DNA from 2 places in the Streptomyces sp. NPDC018610 genome. Region 2 is predicted to be linked to the other one. Evidence: riboswitches for the same ligand, from Rfam matches in the RefSeq annotation. Region 2 holds a riboswitch; the other holds the start of a gene.
The links. Region 2 has a riboswitch for cobalamin ahead of ACH5A8_RS25655 (HoxN/HupN/NixA family nickel/cobalt transporter). Riboswitches for the same ligand answer to the same signal wherever they lie in the genome.
Positions count from the first base shown of each region.

Region 1: it holds a riboswitch for cobalamin, as region 2 does, so the genes downstream of both, ACH5A8_RS06945 (DUF4430 domain-containing protein) here and ACH5A8_RS25655 (HoxN/HupN/NixA family nickel/cobalt transporter) in region 2, are expected to answer to the same signal.

Region 1 is NZ_JBISAL010000002.1:346,823-350,538, reverse strand. Features, by position in the region: gene lysA (diaminopimelate decarboxylase) at 1-856, shown strand, start outside; cobalamin riboswitch at 1,070-1,192, shown strand; gene ACH5A8_RS06950 ((2Fe-2S) ferredoxin domain-containing protein) at 1,251-1,649, shown strand; cobalamin riboswitch at 1,766-1,910, shown strand; gene ACH5A8_RS06945 (DUF4430 domain-containing protein) at 2,072-2,560, shown strand; gene ACH5A8_RS06940 (cobalamin-binding protein) at 2,574-3,494, opposite strand; gene ACH5A8_RS06935 (hypothetical protein) at 3,535-3,716, opposite strand, start outside.
Region 2 is NZ_JBISAL010000010.1:240,261-243,976, reverse strand. Features, by position in the region: gene ACH5A8_RS25665 (hydrophobic protein) at 1-158, shown strand, start outside; gene ACH5A8_RS25660 (ArsR/SmtB family transcription factor) at 602-967, opposite strand; cobalamin riboswitch at 1,048-1,258, shown strand; gene ACH5A8_RS25655 (HoxN/HupN/NixA family nickel/cobalt transporter) at 1,286-2,377, shown strand; gene ACH5A8_RS25650 (esterase/lipase family protein) at 3,064-3,716, opposite strand, start outside.

The DNA of each region.
Region 1 (3,716 bases), on a different contig from region 2:
CCAGAAGGTGATGGTGCGTGTGGTGCCCGGGATCAGCGCCGGCGGACACGAGAAGATCCGCACCGGAACGGACGACCAGAAGTTCGGCCTGTCGATCGCGGACGGCTACGCCCAGCACGCCATCACCCGCATCCTCGACCAGCCCCAGCTCGAACTCACCGGCCTGCACTGCCACCTGGGCTCCCAGATCACGAGTGTCAAGCCGTACCTCGTAGCCGTGCGCCGCCTGGTCGGCCTGATGGCCCGCCTGCACGAGCAGCACGGACTGGTCCTGCCCGAACTCGACCTCGGCGGTGGCCACGGCATCGCCTACCGCCCCGGTGAGCCGGCCCTGGACCTGACGGCGCTGGCCCGCAAGGTCCGTACGGAACTCGTTGACGCCTGCACGACGGCCGGGCTGCCCGTTCCCCGGCTGATCATCGAGCCGGGCCGGGCCATCGCGGGCCCCGCCGGGATCGCCGTGTACCGCGTCCTGTCCGTGAAGCACACCGGTGAGCACGTGTTCGTGGCCGTGGACGGCGGCATGAGCGACAACCCGCGCCCGGCCCTGTATGGCGTCCGGTACACGCCGCGCCTGGTCGGCCGGCACAGCACGGCGGACCGCGCCCGGGTCACCGTGGTCGGCCGGCACTGCGAGGCGGGGGACACCCTGGCCGCCGACGCGGAACTCTCCGCCGACGTACGTCCCGGAGACCTGCTCGCCGTCCCCGTGGCCGGCGCCTACCACCTGTCCATGGCTTCCGGCTACAACCTGGTCGGCCGCCCGCCCGTGGTCGCCGTACGCGACGGATCCGCCCGCCTTCTTGTACGCCGCGAATCCCTGGAGGACATCCGCAGCCGTGACGTGGGCCTGTAGCCCCAGATGTCTCCCGGGCGGGTCGGTCTTTTCTCCCCATGCCGACCGTCCCGCCCGGGCCGTGCAGGAAAGCGCACGCCTGCCTCCCGACAGACACTGACTGGACCGCACGATCGGCCCTGGCGAGGCCCCGATGTCTGCTCCTGTGCCCCTGACGGCACTGTCATCCAGATGTCCTGAGATGATGACCGGGACAACAGGCGACGGCGGTCCGAGGAAGCCGGTGTGAATCCGGCGCGGTCCCGCCACTGTGACCGGTGAGCGAATTCCGGCAGGCCACTCCCCAGTGCGGGGTGGGAAGGCGGGGCGAGCGGCGACCCGGGAGCCAGGAGACTCACGCGGTCGCCTCCTCGAGCAAGGCCGGGGCGGATCTCCCCGGGAGGGGAGTGGTGTGATGCCCGAGAGGCCGGCGAAAGAGGCGTCAGGCGAGACTGTGGAGGGGAAGGGTCCGGTGCCCTGCCGAGTAGTCGTATGCCGCGATTGCTGCTGTGGCAGCCCCAAGGTGACCGGAATCGATCACGCCGCACAGACCGCGCGGCTGCGGGCGGAGGTGCCGGTGCGCATCTCCGAGTGCCTCGACGTGTGCGACCAGGCCAACGTCATCGTCGTACAGCCGTCCGCCGCCGGCCGTGCCGCCGGTGCCCGGCCGGTCTGGCTGGGGCTCGTCAACGACACGGACGCGACGGAGGACATCATCGCCTGGGTACGCGCCGGCGGCCCGGGAATCACTCCGTTGCCGGACATCCTCGACCTGTATGCCTTCACCCCTCCGCGCCGCACTGGTACTTCCTGAGGCTTGCGCGCCGGTGGGCTCCCACCCCGTAGCGCCGGAGAACCAATGTCGTGAAGTCCGAATGAGGGGCGTCAAATCCCCATAGGATGAGCACAGTTCGACCGCACACAGGACCGTGATCGGTGTGCGCGCGAGCTGTCAGCACGACAACCGCATAGGCGCGTGACTGGGGGAAGCCGGTGGGAGTCCGGCGCTGACCTGCAACCGTGTGCGGCCGTGAGGCCGCGAGTCGGGATACCCGGCGCGTGCCGCGAATCGCTTCCCACTGTCATGGTCTGCAGCGCGGAGCCGAGAGCCTCGTTCGGGTCGCCCCATCCGGTGCGTCCAGCCGTCGTGCACCACGGCGATGGACCCGCCTTCTCAGCCGCGGGTCCCGCTCGTACGGCGATGGGCTGCGGGCCACCCATAGGAAGGCTCGAGCCTTGCACCGTACATCCGCACGCCGCACCGTGATCGCCGGGGCCGCTCTCGGACTCGCCCTCGCCTCCGCTCCGGCGGTCGCACACGCCCAGAGCACGCCCGGCACGAACGCTCCCGTCAAGGTGACCCTCACTGTGCAGGGTCTGGACGGGCTGCTGTTCAAGGGGAAGATCAGAACCCGTGGCCACGAGGTCACGACGACCACAGGCGGCACGCACAGATGTGACGGCACCAACGGCGGCGCCAACCCCTCCGCCGTGCCGACGCCCACGGCCGCGCTCGACGACGCGGCCCGCAAGCGGCACTTCACCTGGGACGGCACCTGGTACGCCTCGTTCGACGACTTCTCCGTCGACACCATCAAGAACGTCAGTGGGGGCGGCGCCGCCTACTGGAACATCTCCGTCAACGGCACGCCGACTCCGGTGGGCGGCTGCCAGTTCAAGCTGAACGCCGGCGACAAGGTCGCGTTCACCTGGACGGCGTTCTGACCCCTGCCCGTGATCACCTGCCGGGGAACGGACGTGCCTCGGCAGGTGTGACCGGCTCTCCGGCCCGCTCGCCGTGGAGGACGTGGGCGAGCACCTCGGCCCCGCGCACCACGCGTGGTCCGGGGCGGTTGAAGTAGGCCGGGCCGTCCAGCACCCAGACACGGCCGGATCGAACCGCAGGCAGCTCGGACCAGCCTGGCAGACTTGTCAGCAACTCTGCTTCCCTTAGCGTGCGTTCAGGAGGAAAGCCGCACGGCAGGACCAGGACCACGTCCGGCCGTGCGGCGCGCACCGCCTCCCAGGTCATCGGCTTGGTGTGCTCGCCGGGCGCGGCGAGGAGAGCTTCGCCGCCGGCGGTGGTGATCTGCTCGGGCACCCAGTGTCCGGCGGGCCACAGCGGGTCGAGCCACTCGACCGCCGCCACCCGGGGCCGGGCGCGTCCTGCGACCGCCCGGCGGGCCTGGTCCAGACGGTCCAGCAAGGCCGTCCGCTGCTGCTCGGCTCGCTCCCGGACGCCCAGCAGTTCGCCCACGGTGACCAGGCAGTCCAGGACGTCGTCGAGGGTACGCGGCTCCAGGCTGAGGACCCGGGTGTCGGCGTCGAGCAGCCGCACCGCCCGGCTGGCTTTTTCGTAGGACACGGCGCAGACGTCGCAAAGATTTTGGGTGAGGATCACGTCGGGGCGCAGGGCCGCGAGAGCTTCGGTGTCGAGCGTGTACAGCGACGAGCCCGAGTGCGCCGAGCCACCGACGGCGTCGGAGATCTCCTTGCTGGTGAGCGCGTCCTGATCCAGATCCGCCCCAGTCACGACGGGTACGGATGCCACCTCGTGCGGAGGCCAGTCGCACTCGTGGGTACGGCCGACCAGCCGGTGCGACAGTCCGAGCTCGGCGACGATGTCGGTCGCGGCGGGCAGCAGGGAGACGATGCGCATACTCCGACTCTAGGTCTCCGCCGTGACCGACAGGGCTGCGTCAGGCGCCCCAGCGCACGGCGATCGTGTCGCCGACGCCGACGACGGTGCTGCGCGTGGCGGAGGTGAAAGCCGAGCCGTCGATGCTGACCTTCCATGTGTTGGATCCGCTGTTGGCCTTGCCGTTGACTGCGGTGACGGTTCCGGTGCCGGAGGACGGGGTGACGCTCGTGACGCAGCCGG
Region 2 (3,716 bases):
TGGGTCGGCTCAGGCGGGGGCGACCAGGCCGCGGTGCCGGCTTCGCCCTGAAGATCCTGTGGCGGGTGGCGCTGATCGTCCTGGTGGTGTGGCTGCTCGGCTTCGTGATGCGCTCCACCAACGCAGGCGGCGGCCGCGGCCGCTGGTACCGATGGTGACCTGACATCGAACACATCCCCCCGGTAGGGCCCAGTCGGCAACGGCTGGGCCCTGTCGGCTTGTCCGACGAATGGCCGGCGGCCGCATCGGGCGAACGCGTCCGGAAGGGATTTCGGGGTAGGTGTGGTGCAGTCGGGGGCGGGGCGGACACGCGCGCCAGGAACCCGCGCAGCCTCCATGTCGCGTTCCGCCCCCGACCTCACTCGAACCGGGACGCCCGCGGTGAGGGCGCGCCGACACGCACGGGATGCCGAACCCGACGAAGCGACAGGCGAGGAAGGCGGCCATGGGTTCGCGGTTTAAGTCGCCCAGGAACACTGGTCTGATGTCGCTGAAGGCGGCACGCCCTGAGAGGACCTGGGTGCCGCGAGATCCCTCAGCTCGCCGAAGCGGCGCGATGCCGACGGCGTGGAGGCGAGCACCGGCTGAGCTCCTCGGGCGGTCAGATTGCCCGGCCAAGTGGCTTGCAGCGTTCCAGCAGGTCGGAAGTGATCGGGTCGACGATCCGGTAGCGCACCACACGTCCCTCCTTCTCGCCCGCCACGACACCGGCGGCGCGCAGCAGGCGCAGGGCCTGGGAGACGGCGGGATCGTTCATGCCGGTCGCGATCGCGAGGTCCGACACCGCGAGCGGGCCGGTTCGGTGCAGAGCCATGAGCAGGGCGAGGCGTCCGGGGTCGGAGAGCAGGGAGAACCGCTCGGCCCAGGCGTGGACGTGGCCGGGCTCACCGATGGCGGCGATGGCGTCGCAGACCCGATGGCCGTCGATGCTGCGTCGGCCGGCGCGCTCTGAAGGGACCAGGTGCATGGGGCCATCTTCGCAGGCGGACGATTGTGATCTTGCGCACCTGCACGGCTGCGCAGCTATGCAGCAATGAGCGGAGCCTCCTATCGTGTCCGGGCCGTGGTGCTCGGGAAGACCGGTGACGGTCCCTCGCTGGTGCAGGGATCCAGACCGGAGCGGCCCTCGCCACTGTGATCGGGGAGTTTCCGTCCCAGCAGCGCACGGTCACTGTCCGCCGCCCGGCGGATGGGAAGACCGGGACGGACACGCGCGCACCCGTAAGCCAGGAGACCGGCCACGGCACTTCACGAAGTGATCCACGAGGTGCTGGAGCGTGACCGCATGACCCTGCCCACCGGGCCGACCCCTTTCCGCTGGCGGCGTGAGGACACCGTCCGAACCGCCGGACTCCTGACGGTGATCGCCGCGCTGCACGTCGTGGCGTTCGGCGTCCTGTTCCTGCTCGTCGTGCCGGGGCACTACGAGACAGGTTCCAAGGCGTTCGGGATCGGCCTCGGCGTGACCGCCTACACGCTGGGCATGCGACACGCTTTCGACGCCGACCACATCGCCGCCATCGACAACACCACCCGCAAACTGATGGCCGACGGCAAGCGGCCGATCTCGGTCGGCTTCTGGTTCGCCCTCGGCCACTCCAGCGTAGTGATCGCCATGGCCGCCCTGGTCGCCGGAGGCGCGCACGTCGCCGGCACCCTGCTCGACAACGACTCCCGCACCCACCAGACGCTCGGCGTGGTCGGCACGACCGTCTCCGGGACCTTCCTCTACCTCATCGCGGCGCTCAACCTCGTCGCGCTCGCCGGCATCCTGCGGGTCTTTCGGGCGATGCGATCGGGTACGTATGACGAGGACGCCCTCGAACAGCACCTGGACTCCCGGGGCTTCATGAACCGTGTCCTGGGCCGTTTCACCAAGTCGATCACGCGCCCCGGGCAGATGTACCCGCTGGGCTTCCTGTTCGGCCTCGGCTTCGACACCGCCACCGAGGTCACCCTGATGGTGATGGCGGGCAGCGGTGCCGCGGCCGGACTGCCGTGGTACGCGATCCTGTGCCTGCCGCTGCTGTTCGCCGCGGGCATGAGCCTGTTCGACACGCTGGACGGCACCTTCATGAACTTCGCCTACCAGTGGGCGTTCTCCAACCCGGTGCGCAAGGTGTTCTACAACCTCACCATCACCGGCCTGTCCATCGCGGTTGCCTTCCTGATCGGGACCATCGAACTGGTCGGGGTGCTGCACGAGAAGCTCGATCTGAGCGATGCGGTGACCGGCTGGATCGCCGACCTGGACCTGGACAACGTCGGGTACATCATCGTCGGCCTGTTCGTGGTCGTGTGGGCGGCCGCGCTGGGGTACTGGCGACTGGCCAAGGTGGAGCAGAAGTGGGCCGCCCGTCTCGCCGACGGCGGCTGACGACCGGCGGGGTGTGATCCCGGGGAACGGGCCGCGGCGGATGACGCAGAAGCGGGCGATTCCGATCCGTGGCCGCCCGGTCGTTCCACCAGCCGTGCACCACAGCCCGGAGGCGGACACGAGCTGCGACCGATCACCCGTCTGTGCCCGGAGTCGTAGGCTGAGACCGCCGTCTTGTGCAGAGCCGTGCAGCGGCTGCTGAAGGCGCGCCGTCAGCCGGTGAGGCTCACCGCTTCCACGCCGGCGAAATGGCGCAGGTGAGCGTGTGGCCGCAACCCTCGCAGTAGCACCGCGGTGGGCTATCCGTCATCACGGACACCTGCATAGGGGCGTCTGGCCGCTGCTGGAGCGGAGCCATCGCCGGCCGATGCCGCCGCCGGGCACCGCCGGCGGCAGCATCGGCCGGCGACGGTCCACCGGGCCACGGGCCGCCGCCCCCACCCTGGTCCTCAGTCCCGCTGCCTGACCCGGCCGACGCCCCACCGGCGCGGCCCGGCATCGCGACTGCCGGGGCCCGGGCCCTTGTGTGCCCGTGCGTTCCGGTGGCGACGAGCGTTTCGAAGGGACTACCTGGAACGGGTTGTGTCGGTGGCCTGGGTGAGCTGGGCGTCATGAGCGGGGCCGGACACAGTGTCCTGTGTCCGGCCCGGCTGCTTTTTCCGTGATCTGCTCGGTGCCCGGTTCGGTCAGTTGGGCAGGCGGTCCAAAAGCCAGCTGCAGAGTTCCTCGGTGACCTTGGTGTGGCGTTCGTTCTGCGTCGCGCAGAGGTAGTCGTCGACCCGCGCCTCGTCCGGGTCGAGGGAGTCGATGTCCGTGTACAGGTCTTCGTGGGTGTCAAGGCCGCAGAGGGCGACCGCGCTGACGGCCGGGACGAAGCAGTGGTCCTTGACCGGGTTGTCGACGCCGAGACCGATGACCTTGTTGAGGGCGTCGGCGAGGATCTGGAAGCTTTCGAGGGTGCCGCCGGGGGCGCCGTCGATGTCCGGGAGGTCCTCGATGAACACGTCGTTCTTCTGCTGTGTGACGACGCGGAGCGTCGCGGCGAGGGTGTCGCCGCCGGTCGGTGTCGTGCGCAGGTCGGTACCGGTGATGCCCAGGCCCTTGCCCTTGACCGCGGTCGTGCCGGGCTGGATGCCGTTGCCCGTGCCGTCGCCGGCGCCGTTGGCGACCGCGAGAAGCCGCGGGATCCGCGGCCAGCCGCCGACCTTCTCCAGTTCGTCGAGGAACTGGGTGCGCAGCGGGCTGACGCCGGGCTTGTCCGACCAGTTCTCGATGTGACGCCACAGCAGCTGCCGCGCGGCGGGACTGTTCATCTGGTCGGAGAAGCGGCCGTCCAGCT